One region of the Frigoribacterium sp. PvP032 genome, then DNA from elsewhere that is predicted to be linked to it. Evidence: predicted binding sites of a transcription regulator. Region 1 holds the regulator's gene; the other holds the start of a gene.
The links. Region 1 encodes HspR, which represses chaperone genes until heat shock. Its sites were predicted from a motif close to AAGTTGAGTCNNNNNGACTCAACTT; they were not measured.
Positions count from the first base shown of each region.

Region 2: JOE35_RS13405 (Hsp20/alpha crystallin family protein) is a predicted target of HspR. The motif match lies at 1,949-1,973, and genes of this name have one in related genera.

Region 1 is NZ_JAFIBM010000001.1:426,667-435,072, forward strand. It holds gene JOE35_RS02025 (MFS transporter) at 1-294, opposite strand, end outside; gene dnaK (molecular chaperone DnaK) at 528-2,408, shown strand; gene JOE35_RS02035 (nucleotide exchange factor GrpE) at 2,418-3,134, shown strand; gene JOE35_RS02040 (DnaJ C-terminal domain-containing protein) at 3,256-4,263, shown strand; gene JOE35_RS02045 (heat shock protein transcriptional repressor HspR) at 4,269-4,685, shown strand; gene JOE35_RS02050 (class I SAM-dependent methyltransferase) at 4,801-5,910, shown strand; gene JOE35_RS02055 (pilus assembly protein CpaE) at 5,964-6,428, opposite strand; gene JOE35_RS02060 (DUF3060 domain-containing protein) at 6,580-6,990, opposite strand; gene JOE35_RS02065 (hypothetical protein) at 7,109-8,406, opposite strand, start outside.
Region 2 is NZ_JAFIBM010000001.1:2,919,045-2,927,450, forward strand. It holds gene JOE35_RS13385 (GrpB family protein) at 1-4, shown strand, start outside; gene JOE35_RS13390 (DUF2200 domain-containing protein) at 36-389, shown strand; gene JOE35_RS13395 (NUDIX domain-containing protein) at 417-1,175, opposite strand; gene JOE35_RS13400 (NAD(P)H-dependent oxidoreductase) at 1,256-1,855, shown strand; gene JOE35_RS13405 (Hsp20/alpha crystallin family protein) at 2,022-2,516, shown strand; gene JOE35_RS13410 (cation:dicarboxylate symporter family transporter) at 2,735-4,213, opposite strand; gene JOE35_RS13415 (hypothetical protein) at 4,367-4,687, shown strand; gene JOE35_RS13420 (ATP-binding protein) at 4,715-6,517, shown strand; gene JOE35_RS13425 (response regulator) at 6,514-7,284, shown strand; gene JOE35_RS13430 (glycoside hydrolase family 36 protein) at 7,446-8,406, opposite strand, start outside.

The DNA of each region.
Region 1 (8,406 bases):
CTGCCCGAGCACGGGGGCGAGCAGCGCGATCAGCACGCCGGCGATCGTGAGCGCGGTCGAGATGACCGTCGCGTTCTCGGCCTTGGCGAGCACGAGCGCGGGGTTGCGGGTGTCGTCGCCCGCCGCGGCGACGATCTCGGGGTCGACGAAGGCGCCGCTCGCCAGGTACGTGCTGAACACGAACGAGGTGACGACGGCGTTGAACGCGGCCGAGCCCCAGTCCCACAGCGCCCACGAGACGACCCGGCGGCGGGGGATCGGGGTGGCGTCGGCGAGCGTCTGCGCTGCGGTCATGGGGGTCAACCTAGTCGGCGCCGGTGACGCGCAGGAGGTGGTGCACCTGCACTGGGGGCGAGGGCGGGTCCCGCAGACCCGCACCGCACCTCCTTGAGTCGTTCTGGCTCAACTTTCAGGTTCACGGCTTGACTCGAACGGCACCGTGAGTAAAGTTGATGCCAGCGGACTCAAGGTCCGCGGACCACTTCCCGGCGAGCCGGGCGAAGCACCAGAGACAAGGAGAGCCACCCATGGCACGTGCAGTAGGAATCGACCTCGGAACCACCAACTCGGTCGTCAGCGTCCTCGAGGGCGGCGAGCCCACGGTCATCGCGAACGCCGAGGGCCTCCGCACGACCCCCTCGGTCGTCGCCTTCACGAAGGACGGCGAGGTGCTGGTCGGCGAGACCGCCAAGCGCCAGGCCGTCACCAACGTCGACCGCACCATCGCGAGCGTCAAGCGCCACGTCGGCACCGACTGGAAGGTCGAGATCGACGACAAGAAGTACACCCCGCAGGAGATCAGCGCCCGCATCCTCGGCAAGCTGAAGCGCGACGCCGAGCAGTACCTCGGCGAGGACGTGACCGACGCCGTCGTCACGGTGCCCGCGTACTTCAACGACTCCGAGCGCCAGGCCACGAAGGAGGCCGGCGAGATCGCGGGCCTCAACGTGCTCCGCATCATCAACGAGCCCACCGCTGCGGCGCTCGCCTACGGCCTCGACAAGGGCAAGGAGGACGAGCTCATCCTCGTCTTCGACCTCGGTGGCGGCACGTTCGACGTGTCCCTCCTCGAGGTGGGCAAGGACGACGACTTCTCGACGATCCAGGTCCGCAGCACCTCCGGCGACAACCGCCTCGGCGGCGACGACTGGGACAACCGCATCGTCGAGCACCTGATCAAGAAGTTCAAGGACGCTCACGGTGTCGACCTCTCGGCCGACAAGATCGCGAAGCAGCGCCTGAAGGAGGCGGCCGAGCAGGCCAAGAAGGAGCTCAGCTCCTCCACGTCCACCTCCATCCAGCTGCCGTACCTGACGCTCACCGCCGACGGCCCGCTCAACCTGGACGAGACCATCTCGCGCTCGCAGTTCGAGCAGTGGACCTCCGACCTGCTCGACCGCACCAAGAAGCCCTTCAACGACGTCATCAAGGAGGCGGGCGTCAAGGTCTCCGACATCGCGCACGTCGTGCTCGTCGGCGGCTCCACCCGCATGCCCGCCGTCACCGAGGTCGTCAAGTCGCTGACCGGCGGCCAGGAGCCCAACAAGGGCGTCAACCCTGACGAGGTCGTCGCCGTCGGCGCCGCGCTGCAGGCCGGCGTGCTGAAGGGCGAGCGCAAGGACGTCCTCCTCATCGACGTCACCCCCCTGAGCCTCGGCATCGAGACCAAGGGCGGCGCGATGACGAAGCTCATCGAGCGCAACACGGCCATCCCGACCAAGCGCAGCGAGACCTTCACCACGGCCGACGACAACCAGCCGTCCGTCGCGATCCAGGTCTTCCAGGGCGAGCGCGAGTTCACCCGCGACAACAAGAACCTCGGCACCTTCGAGCTGACCGGCATCGCACCGGCCCCCCGCGGCGTGCCGCAGGTCGAGGTCACCTTCGACATCGACGCCAACGGCATCGTGCACGTGTCCGCGAAGGACAAGGGCACCGGCAAGGAGCAGTCGATGGTCATCTCGGGCGGCTCGTCGCTCTCGAAGGACGACATCGAGCGCATGGTCCGCGAGGCCGAGGAGAACGCGGCAGAGGACAAGGCGCGTCGCGAGGCGAACGAGACCCGCAACAACGCCGAGCAGCTCGTCTACTCGATCGAGAAGCTCATCAAGGAGAACGACGACAAGCTGCCCGACGACGTCAAGTCCGAGGTCCAGGCCGACGTCGACTCGCTGAAGACCGCGCTCGCCGGCGACGACGACACCGCGATCAAGCCCGCCTTCGACAAGCTGAACGAGAGCCAGTCGAAGCTCGGCCAGGCGATCTACTCGCAGAGCCAGGGCGACCAGGCCGGTGCCGCGGGCGCGGCCGGTGCCGACGGCGCCCCCGCCGACGGCCAGGCCCAGGGCGACGACGAGGACATCGTCGACGCCGAGGTCGTGGACGACGACGACAACGACAAGAAGTAGGGGCCCCCGATGGCAGACCAGAACGACAAGACGCCTGACGAGCCGGTGGTGAACGACAAGCGCCGCATCGACCCCGAGACGGGCGAGGTGCGTCCCGAGCCGGCCGCCCCCTCCGAGGACGGCGGCACCGCCGCGGTCACCGACCCCGACGAGCTGATCGAGGCCGAGGCCCCCGACGTCGAGGTGCCCGAGGGCGCCGAGGCGCCGGAGGGCGCGGCCGAGGCGGCCGCCGAGATGGCAGCCGAGGGCGAGGCCGAAGGGGCCGAGCCGCTCAGCGCCGACGACGAGGCCATCCTCGACGCGGCCAGCCGCGACCTCGTCGCGGACATGCGCCAGGACATGCTGCGGGCGCAGGCCGAGCTGGTGAACTTCCGGAGGCGCGTCGAGCGCGACCGCGAGGCGAACCGCGAGGCGGTCGTCGCCGAGGTCGTGCGCTCGCTCCTCCCCGCGCTCGACGACCTGGCCCGTGCCGAGAAGCACGGCGACCTGGCCGAGGGCCCGATGGTGATCGTGGCGCAGAAGATCCGCGGCGGGCTCGACAAGTTCGGGCTCGTGCAGGTCGGCGAGAAGGGCGAGGTCTTCGACCCCACCATGCACGACGCGCTGGTCCAGCTGCCGAGCGCCGACGTCACGGTCAACACCGTGGCCGACGTGATCGAGCCGGGCTACAAGATCGGCGACCGGGTCATCCGGGCCGCCAAGGTCGCGGTGCACACGCCGCAGTAGCGGCATCCGCGACGCGAGTCGCGACGGGCGGTGGGCTCCTCGAGAAGGGGCCCGCCGCCTCCCACATTCCCCGGCCTTCCGCTCTCGAGCGGGGCCGCATACACGAGAGAGGAGGTGCCGGATGGCCAGCCAGGACTGGTTCGACAAGGACTTCTACGCCGTTCTCGGTGTCTCCAAGGACGTGACTCCGGCAGAGCTCAAGAAGGTCTACCGCAAGCTCGCCCGCAAGTACCACCCCGACTCCAACCCGGGCGACGCGGCCTCAGAGGCGAAGTTCAAAGAGGTGAGCGAGGCCAACTCGGTGCTCTCCGACCCCGAGCAGCGTCGCGAGTACGACCAGGTCCGTGCCATGGGCTCCGGAGCGCGCTTCACGGCGGGCAGCGGCGGCCCAGGAGGCGGTGGCGGCGGCTTCGAGGACGTCTTCGGCGGCATGTTCGGCCAGGGCGGCCAGCGCCCGCAGTACCGCCAGCAGGGCGGCGGTGGCGGCGGCTTCGACGACATCTTCGGCGGCATGTTCGGCGGCGGCGGCTTCGGCCAGACGAGCGGCGGCTTCCGCGGCTACGGCGGCCCGCAGAAGGGCCGCGACATGACGGCCACGACGACGCTCGACTTCCAGACCGCGGTCGTCGGCGAGACGATCTCGCTGCAGGGCGCGAACGGTCGGCCGATGAAGGTCCGGATCCCCGCCGGCGTGCACGACGGGCAGAAGATCCGGCTCCGCGGCAAGGGCGAGCCCAGCCCCGACGGCGGCGAGGGCGGCGACATGGTCCTCACCATCGCCGTGCGCAAGCACCCGGTGTTCGAGCTCGACGGCCAGAACCTGCGCCTCGACGTGCCGGTCACGTTCGCGGAGGCGGCGCTCGGCGCGACCATCGAGGTGCCGACCCTCGGCGGCGATCCCGTGCGGCTGCGCGTCGCGCCGGGCACCCCGTCCGGGCGCGTGCTGCGTGTCAAGGGCCGCGGCGTCGTCACCAAGACGGGCACCGGCGACCTGCTCGCCACCGTCCAGGTGGCCGTGCCGTCGCACCTCAGCGACAAGGCGAAGGAGGCGGTCGAGGCCCTGGCCGCGGCCCTCCCGGCCGAGAACCCCCGCGACGACCTCATCGTCAGGGCCCGCGCGCAGGCGTGACCACCATGGACACCGTGGACGAGAACTCGCCGCTCTTCGCCATCGCGACCGCCGCGGAGCTCGCGGGCATGCACGCCCAGACGCTGCGGCAGTACGACCGGCTCGGCCTCGTCGTCCCGCAGCGGACGGCGGGCAAGTCGCGTCGTTACTCGATGCGCGACGTCGTCCAGCTGCGCGAGATCGGCCGGCTGGGCGGCGAGGGAGTCTCGCTCGAGGGCATCAAGCGCATCCTCGAGCTCGAGAACCAGGTGACCTCCCTGCAGTCCCGCGTGCGCGAGCTCGAGCGAGCCCTCGCCGACGAGCTGGTCAACCGGCCCGGCGCCCGGGTCTTCGCGGCGGGCGAGAGCGGCGTGGTGCCGCTGCGCCAGGGCATGCGTCCCCGACGTCAGACGGCCGTGGTGGTCTGGCGCCCCGAGCGCTGACCCGGATCCCGGCGTCGTGGACGGTGCACCCCGAAGTGGACCATGCACCGCGTCGTTCGGGGGTGCACCGTCCACTCCGGGGTGTCTCGCCCCGCGTGCCCGGTAGCCTCGTGGCGTGATCGACTTCGACCAGCTCCGCCGGTGGCCCGACGTCGAGGCCCCCGAGCTGGTGGCGCACGACGCGACCGACCGCCTCCTGCTCGACGAGGCCGAGCCGCGCCTCCTCGACGGCCCGCCGGTCGTGGTGATCGGCGACCGGTACGGGGCGCTGACGCTCGGAGCGATCGCAGGAGGCGCCTCCTCCGTCCGCGTGCACCAGGACGCGCTCTCGGGTGAGCGTGCCCTCGTCGCCAACGCCGCCAGGCTCGGCGTGCCGCTCGACGCCGTCGTGCACCACGACCTCGACCCCGCGCTCGTCGACGGGGCCCGTCTCGTGCTCGTGCAGCTGCCGCGTTCCCTCGACGCGCTCGACGAGGTCGCCGCGCTCGTGGCGGCCCACGCCGACCCCGGCGTCGTCGTGCTCGCCGGCGGCCGGCTCAAGCACATGACCCGCGCGATGAACGACGTGCTCGGCCGCCACCTCGGCCAGGTGTCCGCGGGGCTGGCCCGGCAGAAGTCGAGGCTGCTGACGGCCTCCGGACCGCGCCCGGGCGGCTCGGCGCCGTGGCCGCGGTCGCAGCACCACGCCGACCTCGGCCTCACCGTGGTCGCCCACGGCGCCGCGTTCGCCGGGTCGGGCGTCGACATCGGCACCCGCCAGCTGCTGGCTCTCGTCGACCGGATGCCAGAGGTCGCCTCGGTCGTCGACCTCGGCTGCGGCACGGGCCTCCTCGCCGCGGCCTACGCACGACGCGCACCCGCGGCGCTGGTCGTGGCGACCGACCAGTCGTCCGCGGCCGTCTCCTCCGCGCGGGCGACGATCGCCGCCGCAGGGCTGGCCGACCGGGTGGAGGTGCGGCGTGCGGACGGGGGCGACTCCCTCCCCGAGGGCGCGGCCGACCTGGTGCTGCTCAACCCGCCGTTCCACGTGGGCGCCACGGTCCACACCGCGATCGCGCAGAAGCTCTTCGACGACGCCGCGAGGCTGCTGCGCCCCGGCGGCGAGCTCTGGACGGTCTACAACTCGTCGCTCGCGTACCGGGCTGCGCTCGAACGCACCGTGGGGCCGACCCGCCAGGTGTCGCGGTCGCCCAAGTTCACGGTCACGGCCAGCACGCGCCGCTGAGCAGCACGCGCCGCTGAGCAGCCCACGCTGCCGAGCGGCCCACGAGTGCGCCGTCAGTCGACCTCGCTGATCTCGTCGATCCGCAGGGAGGCGTCTAGGTAGGCGAGCAGGGCTAGCGCGTAGGCGCTCTCGGCGTCGTCGGCGACGTGACGGCTGTCTCCGTCGCCGACGGCCTCGGGGCGGAGCAGCACGGTCCACGCGATGTGCTCGCCGTCGTCGACCTGGTGCGTCAGCGACACGAAGGCGGGGCCGAGCAGGGTGCGCAGCTGGTCCTCCCGCGGCAGCCAGAGCGCGACGTCCGCGGAGACGGAGTCCAGTGCCCACTCGGTGGTGCCGTTGAAGCCGAGCTCGGTGCCGGTCGGGTAGTGGTGCGCCTCGATGGTCATGTCGCTGAGGGTGAAGACGTCGAGGGGCTCGTCTACCTCGGCGAGGTGCTCGACGACGAATCGGTCTCCGGAGGCGGGGCGCCAGCGCAGCCCGGCGGTGCGCAGGCTGCGGGCGAGGTCGACGGTGATCATCGAGTCATCGTGCCCCTGCCGCCTCCGGCCTCGCTGAGCGGGCGTGGACGGCGTGGCCGACCCGCGGGACCACGGAGCACGGCCCCCGACTCGTGGTCGGGGGCCGTGCGGGTGTCGCGGGGGTGTGGGGGCTCGGCGGCCCTTCGCTCTGTCAGCTGGCGGTGGCGGTGTTGCCGTCGCCGTCGGTGGTGCCGCCGATCTCGGGGGCGTCGCCGGTGTAGGTGACGGTGTTGCCGGTGCCCTCGAAGAACAGCTTCGTGACGGGGCCGAGGTCGACGGTGGCGTCGCTGGTGACGATGTAGACGGTGTCGCAGCCGTCGGGCAGGCTCACGGTCTTCTCGCCGCCGGAGATGACGGCCTGGCCGTCGACGCACTCGTTGACGGTCGGTGCGCCGTCGTCGGCGGCGTCCGCGCTGGCGTCGGCCTCGGCGGTGGCGGAGGGGGTCGTGCTGGGCGTCGGCGTGGTGTCGGCGTCGCTCGAGGTGCAGGCGGCGAGGCCGGCGACGAGGGCGAGGGCGGCGAGGCCGCCGAGGGCCAGGCGGGTGGTGGGGCGAGTGCTCATGGGTTCGGGGTCTTTCTCGGGGAGGTGGCCCGCGGGGGCAGGTGGTGTGCCTGCCCCCGCGGTGGGGTGTCGGCGCCCGGGGTGCCGGGCGCCGACGGGGGAGTGTCGGCGCGGAGGGTTACTGCGCGGCGACGGTGACGGTGACGGTGCCGGTGGCGGGGGTGCCGCCGAGGGCGCCGGGGGTGTGGACGTACGCCAGCGGGTAGGTCTGGAACCCGAGGCCGCCGGTGGCGGTCCAGGTGCCGTCGGACTTCACCGTGGCGCGGGCGACGACGCGCTCGAAGCTGCCGCCGAGGTCGTTGATCAGCTCGACGGTGGCGCCGGCGGCGCCGGTGCCCGTGAAGGTGACCATGTTGTTCGGCGCCACGACGGTGGAGCCGTCGGCCGGGGTCTGGATCACGAACGGGTTGATGACGTCCGCGCTGGCGAGGACGGTGAGGGAGGTCTTGCCGGTGACGGGGGTGCCGCCGACGAGGGTGTAGCTGGTGCCAAGCTCGTACCACTGGTGCGAGAGGAAGCCGGTCGCCGACCAGTTGCCGTGGCCGTCGACGATCGTGTTGATCACCTGTCGGCCGGTGCCGGCGGTGAAGATCACCCGGGCGCCGGTGGTGCCGGTGCCGCTGAACGTGACGCGGTTGTCGGGGGCGACGACCGTGCTGCCGTCGACGGGAGCGGTCAGCGTGTACGGCTGCACGATGCCGGCGGTGGGGTTCACCGTGATGGTGAGGGGGTGGTCGGTGCCGACGCCGGCGTGGGTGACGGTGGCTCGCAGGTTCTGCACCCCGAAGCCGACGCTGCCGATGCCGGACCAGTTGCCGGCGCCGTCGATGGTGGTGCTGGCGACGACTCGGCCGTTGTAGGTGTTGACGATCGAGACCGTGTCGCCGGTGGTGCCGGTGCCCGTGAAGGTGACCTGGTTCGTCGGGGCGATGACGGTGGCCCCGTTCACGGGTGCGGTCAGCGCGAACGGCTGGTCGACGCCGGCGGAGGCGTTCACCGTGATGGTGAGGGGGTGGTCGGTGCCGACGCCGGCGTGGGTGACGGTGGCCTTGAGGTTCTGCACGCCGAAGCCGATCATGCCGGTGCCGGACCAGTTGCCCTCGTCGTCGATCGTGGCGGTGGCCACGACGCGGCCGTTGTAGGTGTTGACGACGTCCACGGTGTCGCCGGTGGTGCCGGTGCCGGTGAAGGCGACCTGGTTCGTCGGGGCGACGACGGTGTCACCGTCCTGGGGTGCGGTCAGCGCGAAGGGCTGGTCGACGCCGTCGCCCTCCGGGTTCAGGGTGACCGAGGAGGTGGTGACGTTGTTGCCCTTGCCGGCCTGGGTGGCCTCGAGGACGTGCTTGCGGTCGTCGACGGCGGTCGTGCTGAGGTTCCAGCTGCCGTTGGCGAGCACGGTCGCGTTGCCGATGACGG
Region 2 (8,406 bases), 2.5 Mb from region 1:
CTGACGGGGGCGGCTCGCGCAGCTACGCTGCCGCCATGGACCGCAACGGCCGCATCTTCGACACCGCGTTCGCCGACGTCTACCCGCTCTACGTCGCGAAGGCCGAGCGGAAGGGCCACACGCGGGCCGAGGTCGACACGGTGATCTCGTGGCTGACCGGCTACGACGACGCGCGGCTCGCCGGGCACCTCGCCGCGCGCACGACCTTCCGCGACTTCTTCGCCGCCGCCGAGCTGAACCCCAGGGCCTCGCTCGTGACCGGCGTGATCTGCGGCGTCCGCATCGAGGAGCTCGACGACGAGCTGATGCAGCAGATCCGACGCCTCGACAAGCTGGTCGACGAGGTCGCGCGCGGCCGCGCCATGACGAAGGTGCTGCGCGAGGGCTGAGGTCGCCGGCTGGGCTGGCCGAGCCCGCTAGCCGAGGCCGCCCGTCGTGAGTCGGCGGAGTGCCGCCCACTGCAACAGCATGATGGTCTTGCCGTCGACGATCCGGCCGTCGTCGACCATGGCCAGCGCCTCGGCGAACGACAGCTCGAGCACCTCGATCTCCTCGCCCTCGTCGGCCACTCCCCCGCCGGCGCTCGTCCGGTCGGCGGGGCTGTACTCGGCGGCGTAGAAGTGCACCCGCTCGGTGACGGATCCCGGGCTCATGTAGGCGTCGAACACGTGCGTGAGCGCGCCGACCTCGACGCCCAGCTCCTCGCTCGCCTCGCGACGGATCGCCGTCTCCGGGTCGTCCTCGTCGAGCAGGCCAGCGGCGGCCTCGACGAGCATCCCGTCCGGGTGGTCGTTGACGTACGCCGGGAACCGGAACTGGCGGGTCAGCAGGACGGTGTCGCGGGCAGGGTCGACGAGCAGGATCGTCGCGCCGTTGCCGCGGTCGTAGGTCTCGCGCTGCTGCGTCGTCCAGGCCCCGTCCCGTCCGCGGACGTCGAAGGTGGTGCGCCGCAGCACGTGCCAGCCGTCGGAGGTGACCTCGACGTCGCGCACCACCACGTCGGGGTTGCCCTCGAGGTCGCGCCCGACCGTGTCGAGGCCGGTGCGACCGCGACCGTCGGGCCGGTCCCGCTCGCCGGGTGCCGAGGGCCGCAGAGGCCGCAGAGGCCGAGGTGGGATCGGGGACGTGTCCGGGGACGTGTCCGGGGACGTGTCCGGGGACGGGGACGTGGTCATGGCGCTCCTCCGTGGGCCAGGTGGAGGACCCCACTCTAGGAGGCGGCGGGAGGCCAGCCCGAGCCGCTTGACTGGGCCTCATGAAGACGCTCATCGTCACCGCCCATCCTGACCCCGAGTCGCTCACCGCCGGCATCGCCGAGCTGGTGCGGGCGGCGCTGGAGCCCGGCGAGGTCGAGATCGCCGATCTCGCCGCCGAGGGCTTCGACCCGCGGTTCGGCGCCGCCGACCGTCACACCTACCGGGTCGGCGGCGAGTTCCCCGACGACGTCGCAGCCGAGCACCGCCGTCTCGACGCCGCCGACCACCTCGTGCTCGTCTTCCCCGTCTGGTGGTGGTCGATGCCGGCCCTGCTCAAGGGGTGGATCGACCGGGTGTTCGTGAACGGCTGGGCGTTCGACGTCGACGGCGCCGAGGGCGGCACCGGGATGCGACGCAACCTCGGCGGGCTCACGATCCACCTCCTCCTCGTGGCCGGCGACAGTGCCTCGACCTACGAGAAGCACGGCTACGAGCAGGCTCTCGAGACGCAGGTCAGGCACGGGATCGTCGACTACGTCGGAGCCCGACGCGGCATCACGGCGTGGGTGCACAACAGCGAGCGGGACGACGCGGAGGGCCGACGGATCGCCGTCGAGGAGGCGGTGGCCCAGGTGGCCGCATCCGTGCGGGGAGCCTGACGCACCTCCGGTCGCGGCTCCGAGCGATCTCCGAGCGGGATCTGAGCGATCTCCGAGCTACGGGCCGCGACGGCGTCCTAGCATCGAGTCACCGAGTTGAGCCACACCGACTCAACTCTTGACACGACACCGACTCCGTCACGGAAGGGGACTCTTCATCATGGCCATGACCTTCGATCCTTTCACCGAGCTCGACCGCCTCGCCGGCAGCCTGCTCGCGACGCGGCAGGGCCCGCGGCAGATGCCCGTCGACCTGTACCGCGACGGCGACCGCTACGTGCTCTCCGCCGACATGCCGGGCGTCGACCCCGGCAGCGTCGACGTCGACGTGGACGGCCAGGTGCTCACCGTCAAGGCCCAGCGGACGGCCGACGCCCGCACCGGCGCACAGTGGCTCGCGAAGGAGCGCCCGCACGGCTCGTACCTTCGCCAGTTCAGCCTGGGCGAGGGAGTCGACGCGAGCGGCATCTCGGCGCACTACGACGCCGGCGTCCTCTCGATCGTCATCCCGGTGACGCAGAAGGCCGCCCCGCGCCGCATCGAGGTGACGACCAGCCCGGCGACGGCCGTCGAGACGGCGTCTGGCTCGGGCATCGGCACGACGCAGGCCGGGTCCGAGTCGACTCGCACCGGTGCCGACACGGCGTCGACGAGCGCGTAGGAGGCGCGGGTGAGCACGTTCGCGCTGCAGGCACTCGCCGAGACGGTCGGTGAGCACCGGCCGTACTGGGACCCGTCCGCGGACGACGACGGCTGACCCGTCCAGGCGTCCCGCCCTCAGGCACCCCGTAGTGGACGATGCACCCCGTGGTCACGGGGTGCATCGTCCACTGCGGGGTGCTTCGCGGCGGCGACGGCGACGGCGGCGGCGGCCGCGCCTCAGCGGCGCGAGACCCGCTCGTCGCCGCCGACGATCGTCCGCACCGTGTCGGTCGAGATGCGCTCGTCGCGCGCCGGTCCCGTGGTCTCGGCCGCCGCCTCCTCGGCACCGGCCCCTGAGGCGGCTGCGTGGGCCGCGTCGCCGTGGCCGTCGGCGCTCATCGTCGACTCGTCGAAGGGCGACCGGCCGCCGAGCACGCGCTCGACCTGCTCCTTGTCGACCTCGCGGGTCCAGGTGCCGACGAGCAAAGTCGCTACGGCGTTGCCGGTGAAGTTCGTGAGGGCGCGGGCCTCCGACATGAAGCGGTCGATGCCGACGATGACGCCGACCCCGTCGACCAGGTCGGGGCGGTGCGCCTGCAGGCCTCCGGCGAGCGTCGCGATGCCGGCACCGGTGACCCCTGCGGCGCCCTTCGAGGCGATCATCATGAACAGCAGCAGCGAGAGCTGCTCCCCCACGCTCAGCGGAGTGCCCATCGCGTTGGCGATGAACAGCGACGCCATCGTCAGGTAGATCGCCGTGCCGTCGAGGTTGAACGAGTAGCCGGTGGGCACCGTGATGCCGACGACGGGCTTCGAGACGCCGAGGTGCTCCATCTTCGCGATGAGGCGGGGCAGGGCCACCTCGCTCGACGAGGTCGACACGATCAGCAGGTACTCGCGGCCGAGGTAGCGCATGACCCGGAAGATGTTGATGCCCGTGACGAGCTTCAGCACCGTGCCGAGCACTCCCGCGACGAACACGATGCAGGTGACGTAGAACGCGATCATCAGGGTCGCGAGCGCGACGATCGCGGCGACGCCGGTCTCGCCGACGACGGCCGCGATGGCGCCGAACGCACCGATCGGGGCGACCCACATGATCATCGCGAGGATGCGGAACACCAGCACCTGCAGGTTGCGGACCCCCTCGAGGATCGTCGCGCCGCGGGCGCCCATCCGCTGCAGCGCGAAGCCGACGAGCAGGGCCACGAAGAGCGTCTGCAGGATCGAGCCGCTGGTCAGCGACGAGACGAGCGTCTCGGGGATGATGCCGAGCAGGAAGCCAGCGGTGCCGCCCGCCTCCGCGCTGACCGGTGCCTCGTAGCCGGTGCTGCCGACCATCAGGCCCTCGCCCGGGTGGATCAGGTTGCCGACGACCAGGCCGATCGCCAGCGCGAAGGTCGACATCGCGATGAAGTAGCCGAGCGCGAGCCCGCCGACCTTGCCGACGGTCGCCGCCTTCGCGATCGAGCCGACGCCGAGCACGATCGTGCAGAAGATCACCGGCGCGATCATCATCGAGATCAGCGACACGAACGCGGTGCCGATCGGCTTCAGCTGCACCGCCACGTCGGGTGCGGTGAGGCCGACGAGGATGCCGGCCCCGACCGCGACGATCACGGCGATGTAGAGCCAGTGCGACTTCTCGATCCGCCGGAGGCGCGAGAGGGGCGAACGGTGGATCGTGTCGTCTCGGGGGGAGGGCGTCGTTGCCATCGGTGGTCCTCGTGCTCGTGACCGGGACGACGTCGTCGCCGGTCGGCGGGTGGATCGGGCCAGCATGACCTCGGTGCGCCCGGGGCACGAGCTTGCGTTCATAGTGTTCGCGGCGGACTCGGGTGTGTCTGCGGCGGTCGCTAGGGTGGCGCCATGACCGACGACGACGTCACCGTGAAGACCGTCCAGCTGCGCCGCTACGAGCTCGCCCCCGGGGTGCTCGACGACTTCGTCGCCTGGTTCGGCTCCCGGCTGGTGCCGGCCCGCACCTCCTCGGGCTTCACGATCGAGTTCGCGTACGCCGACCGCGACGTCGACGAGTTCACCTGGGCCGTCAGCGCTCCCGGCGACGCCGACGCTTTCCTGGCGCTCGAGGCGGAGTACCTGGCGTCCGAGGCCCGTGCTGCGGCCTTCGCCGGAGAGCCGACGCGGGTCGCCGTGTCGCACGTGCGGCTGGTCGAGCCCGTCCTCTAGGGGCGGACCTCGAGGGAAGCCCGGACGATGCGCCGCGCCAGCATCGCCACCCGCCTCTTCGCCCTGCAGGTCGTCGGGGTCGTCGTGCTCGCCCTCGTCGCCGGGGCGTGGCAGTGGACGAGCGCGCGTGCCGACACCGAGCGTGCGGCAGCCACCCGCTGCACCGCCCTGGCGACCTCGATCGCCGACAACCCGTTCGTGCTCGAGGCCCTCGACACGGACGACCCGTCCGCGTCGCTCGAGCCGTACGCGCTCGACCTGATGCGCGACACGGACACCGACTTCGTCACCGTGATGACGCCCGACCGCACGCGCCTCACGCACCCTGACCCCGCCGAGATCGGCCAGCCGTTCATCGGCACGATCGCCCCTGCGCTCGCCGGGCGGCCGTTCACCGAGACCTACTCGGGCACGCTCGGGCCGTCGGTCCGCGCCGTCGTGCCGGTGCGCGACGACGACGGAGCGGTCGTCGCCCTCGTGGCGGCCGGCGTGACCGTCGACAGCGTGTCCGCGGCGCTCGGCCAGCGCCTCCCCCTGCTCGTCGGCGGGGCCCTCGCGACCGTGGCCCTCGGCGCGCTGGCGGCGTGGCTGCTCAGCCGACACCTCCGGCGGGTGACCCGCGGCCTCGGCGCGGAGGAGCTCGGCCGGGTCAGCGACCACCACGAGGCGGTGCTGCACTCGGTCGGCGAGGGGCTCGTGCTCGTCGACGACCAGGGGCGGCTGACGCTCGCGAACGACCACGCGGCGCTGCTGCTCGGTCTGCCGTCGCTGGTCGACGACGTCGCGAGGCGGTCCGTGCCGGTGGCGGAGCTCCCGCTGCCGACGTCGCTCGCCGTGCTGCTCGCCGGTGGCGACGAGGCCCAGGACGAGGTGCACGTCGCCGACGACCGGGTGCTCGTCGTGAACCAACGGGTCGCCGCCGCGCCGGGGGCAGTCGGCGCAGGGCGGGGCGGCACAGGAGGCGCGGGTCGGGCCGGCGCAGGAGGCGGGGGTCGACGCCTCGGCACCGTCACCACCCTGCGAGACCACACCGAGCTGCGGCAGCTGACCGACGAGCTGCGCACGATGAGCACCCTGTCGGAGGCGCTGCGCTCGCAGACCCACGAGTTCGCCAACCGGCTGCACACGATCGTCGCGCTGATCGAGCTGGGCCGCGCGGACGAGGCCCTCCGCTTCGCCTCGGACGAGCTGGACCTCGGCCAGGTGCTCGCCGACCAGGTCGTCGCTGCCGTCGACGAGCCGGTGCTCGCGGCCCTGCTGCTCGGCAAGAGCGCCCAGGCGCGCGAGCGCGCCGTCGAGCTCGAGCTGAGGGTGTCGCCCGACTTCGGCACGCCGCAGGTGCCGGTGCGCGACCTCGTCACGGTACTCGGCAACCTCGTGGACAACGCGCTCGACGCGGCGGCACCGCGCTGGGCGGGCGCGGGGGCGGGTACCGACGCCGACGTGGAGGCGGACGCCGCGAACCGCGTTCCGAACCATGAACCGCGAAATGACGCAGTTCATGGTTCGGAACGCAGTTCATCCCGCCCCGCGACCGTGAGAGTCGTGCTCGAGCGGCCGGCGCAGGGCGTCGTGCGGATCGCGGTCTCCGACAGCGGCCCCGGGCTGCCCGAGGGGCGCGACGTGTTCGAGCGCGGCGTCAGCACGAAACCCGGGGGCACCGGGGGGCGCGGGATCGGCCTCGCGCTGGTGGCCCAGGTCGCGCGGCGGGCGGGCGGCACCGTCGACGCCCGCTCGACGGAGCACGGCACCACGATCACGGTCGACCTGCCCGAGCCCGGGCACGAGCACGAGGACGGCGACGACGAGGAGGCGGTGGTGCGGTCGTGACCGGCGCCTCCTCGGCCCTGCCCCTGCCCCCGGCTCCGCCGCCGGTGCGGGTGCGGGTGCTCGTCGTCGACGACGAGCCGCTCACGGCGGAGGCGCACGGTGCGTACGTCACGCGGCTCGACGGCTTCGAGCTCGTCGGAGTGGTGCACGACGGCCGCTGCGCCCTCGACCGGCTGCGACAGCCAGGGGTGGACCTCGTGCTGCTCGACCTGACGCTGCCCGACATCCACGGGATCCAGCTCTGCCGGGCGCTGCGAGCGGCCGGCTCGACGGTCGACGTCGTCGCGATCACGGCGGTGCGCGACGTCGCGGTCGTCAAGAGCGCGGTGTCGCTCGGGATCGTGCAGTACCTGATCAAGCCGTTCGGCTTCGCGACCTTCGCGGAGCGGCTCACCGGCTACCTCGCGTTCCGCCGCGGGCTCGACCAGGGCGAGGGGCAGGTCACCCAGACCGAGGTCGACGCGAGCCTCGCGACGCTGCGGACGGCCGCGGCCCCGTCGCTCGCGAAGGGCATCGCGCCGGAGACGCTCTCCGCCGTCGTCGAGGCGCTGCGGGCGGCGTCGGCCACGCCGTCCATGGCTGCCGACGACATGCAGGGGCAGCCCCGAGGAGGTGCGCTGTCGGCCGGCGAGGTCGCCACGGCCGTCGCGGTCTCGCGCGTCACGGCCCGTCGCTACCTCGAGCACCTCGCCGACGCGGGCCAGGTCGACCGCGTGCCCCGGTACGGCGCGCCGGGCCGGCCCGAGCACGAGTACCGCTGGCGCTGAGCTGGCGGGTTCCCCGCGCCCGCGGCGGGTCCGCGCCCGGTGCGGCGGGTTCCCGCCGCCCGCGGCGGGTCCGCGCCCACCCGCCACCGGCTACGGGAACCCGCCGACATCGAGAGAGCCGCGTGCATGCTGCGCCCCGTGGTTCGCAGGAGGCGCGGGGCTCAGCCGGCCGTCAGGCGGAGGACGCGCGCCGTGGGGCCGGTGACCTCCACGACCACCGTGAGCTCCGCCTCCTGCGGGTCCCAGGTCCACGACCAGCCCGCGGGGTCGGCCGGGAAGAACGGCTCGACCCGCACCTCCTGCCCGCGCAGCCCCGGCAGCGGCAGGACGACGCGGTCGTCGTCGCCGGAACAGCGCCAGACGCTGACGTGCGTCACGGCGTCCGCTCCGACACCGGCAGCCGCTCCAGCACCAGAACCCGCACCCCCCGCGGTCAGCGCCAGCGCCGCCCACGCGTCCTCCCACGCCGGCAGCCCGAGCGGCCACGACGGCACCGCGCGCTCGATCGACCCGAGCACCTCGCGGTGCGCCACGACGGCGGCGCGCACGACGTCGCGCTGGGCGGCGTCCATCCGGTTGAGGTGCCCCGAGAGGTACATCCGGCCGAGCACCGCGTTCACGAGCGAGAACGTGAAGAGCTCGGGCTCCATGCCGGCGTGCGGGTAGGCCCAGTGCCCCGCTTGCTCCGGCAGCAGCGCGGCGGGAGCGGCGGCGGCGATGGTCGCGTACATCACCGGGTCCTGCTGGTCGGAGGTCGACTGCACGTGCAGCCGCGACATCATCGCCCAGTCCATCCGCATGGCGCCCGAGGCGCAGTTCTCGATCAGGAGGCGCGGGTGGCGCTCCTGGACCTCGTCCAGCCAGGCGAGCAGCGCCCGCGAGTGCTCGAGCAGGCCTGCGCCCGGTGCGAGCCCGTCGGCGTCGGTGCCCGGGCCCGTCATCGTGTTGTAGTCCATCTTGAAGAAGCCGACGCCGTGGTCGCCGACGAGCCGGTCGACGACCCCGTCGAGGTGCGCCCGCGCGGCGGGGCTGCGCAGGTCGAGCAGGTGCCGCCCGTGGTCGGCGACGCGCGCGCCGCCTCGCGTGAAGAACGCGTCGTCCGGCAGGGAGGCGGCGAGCGGC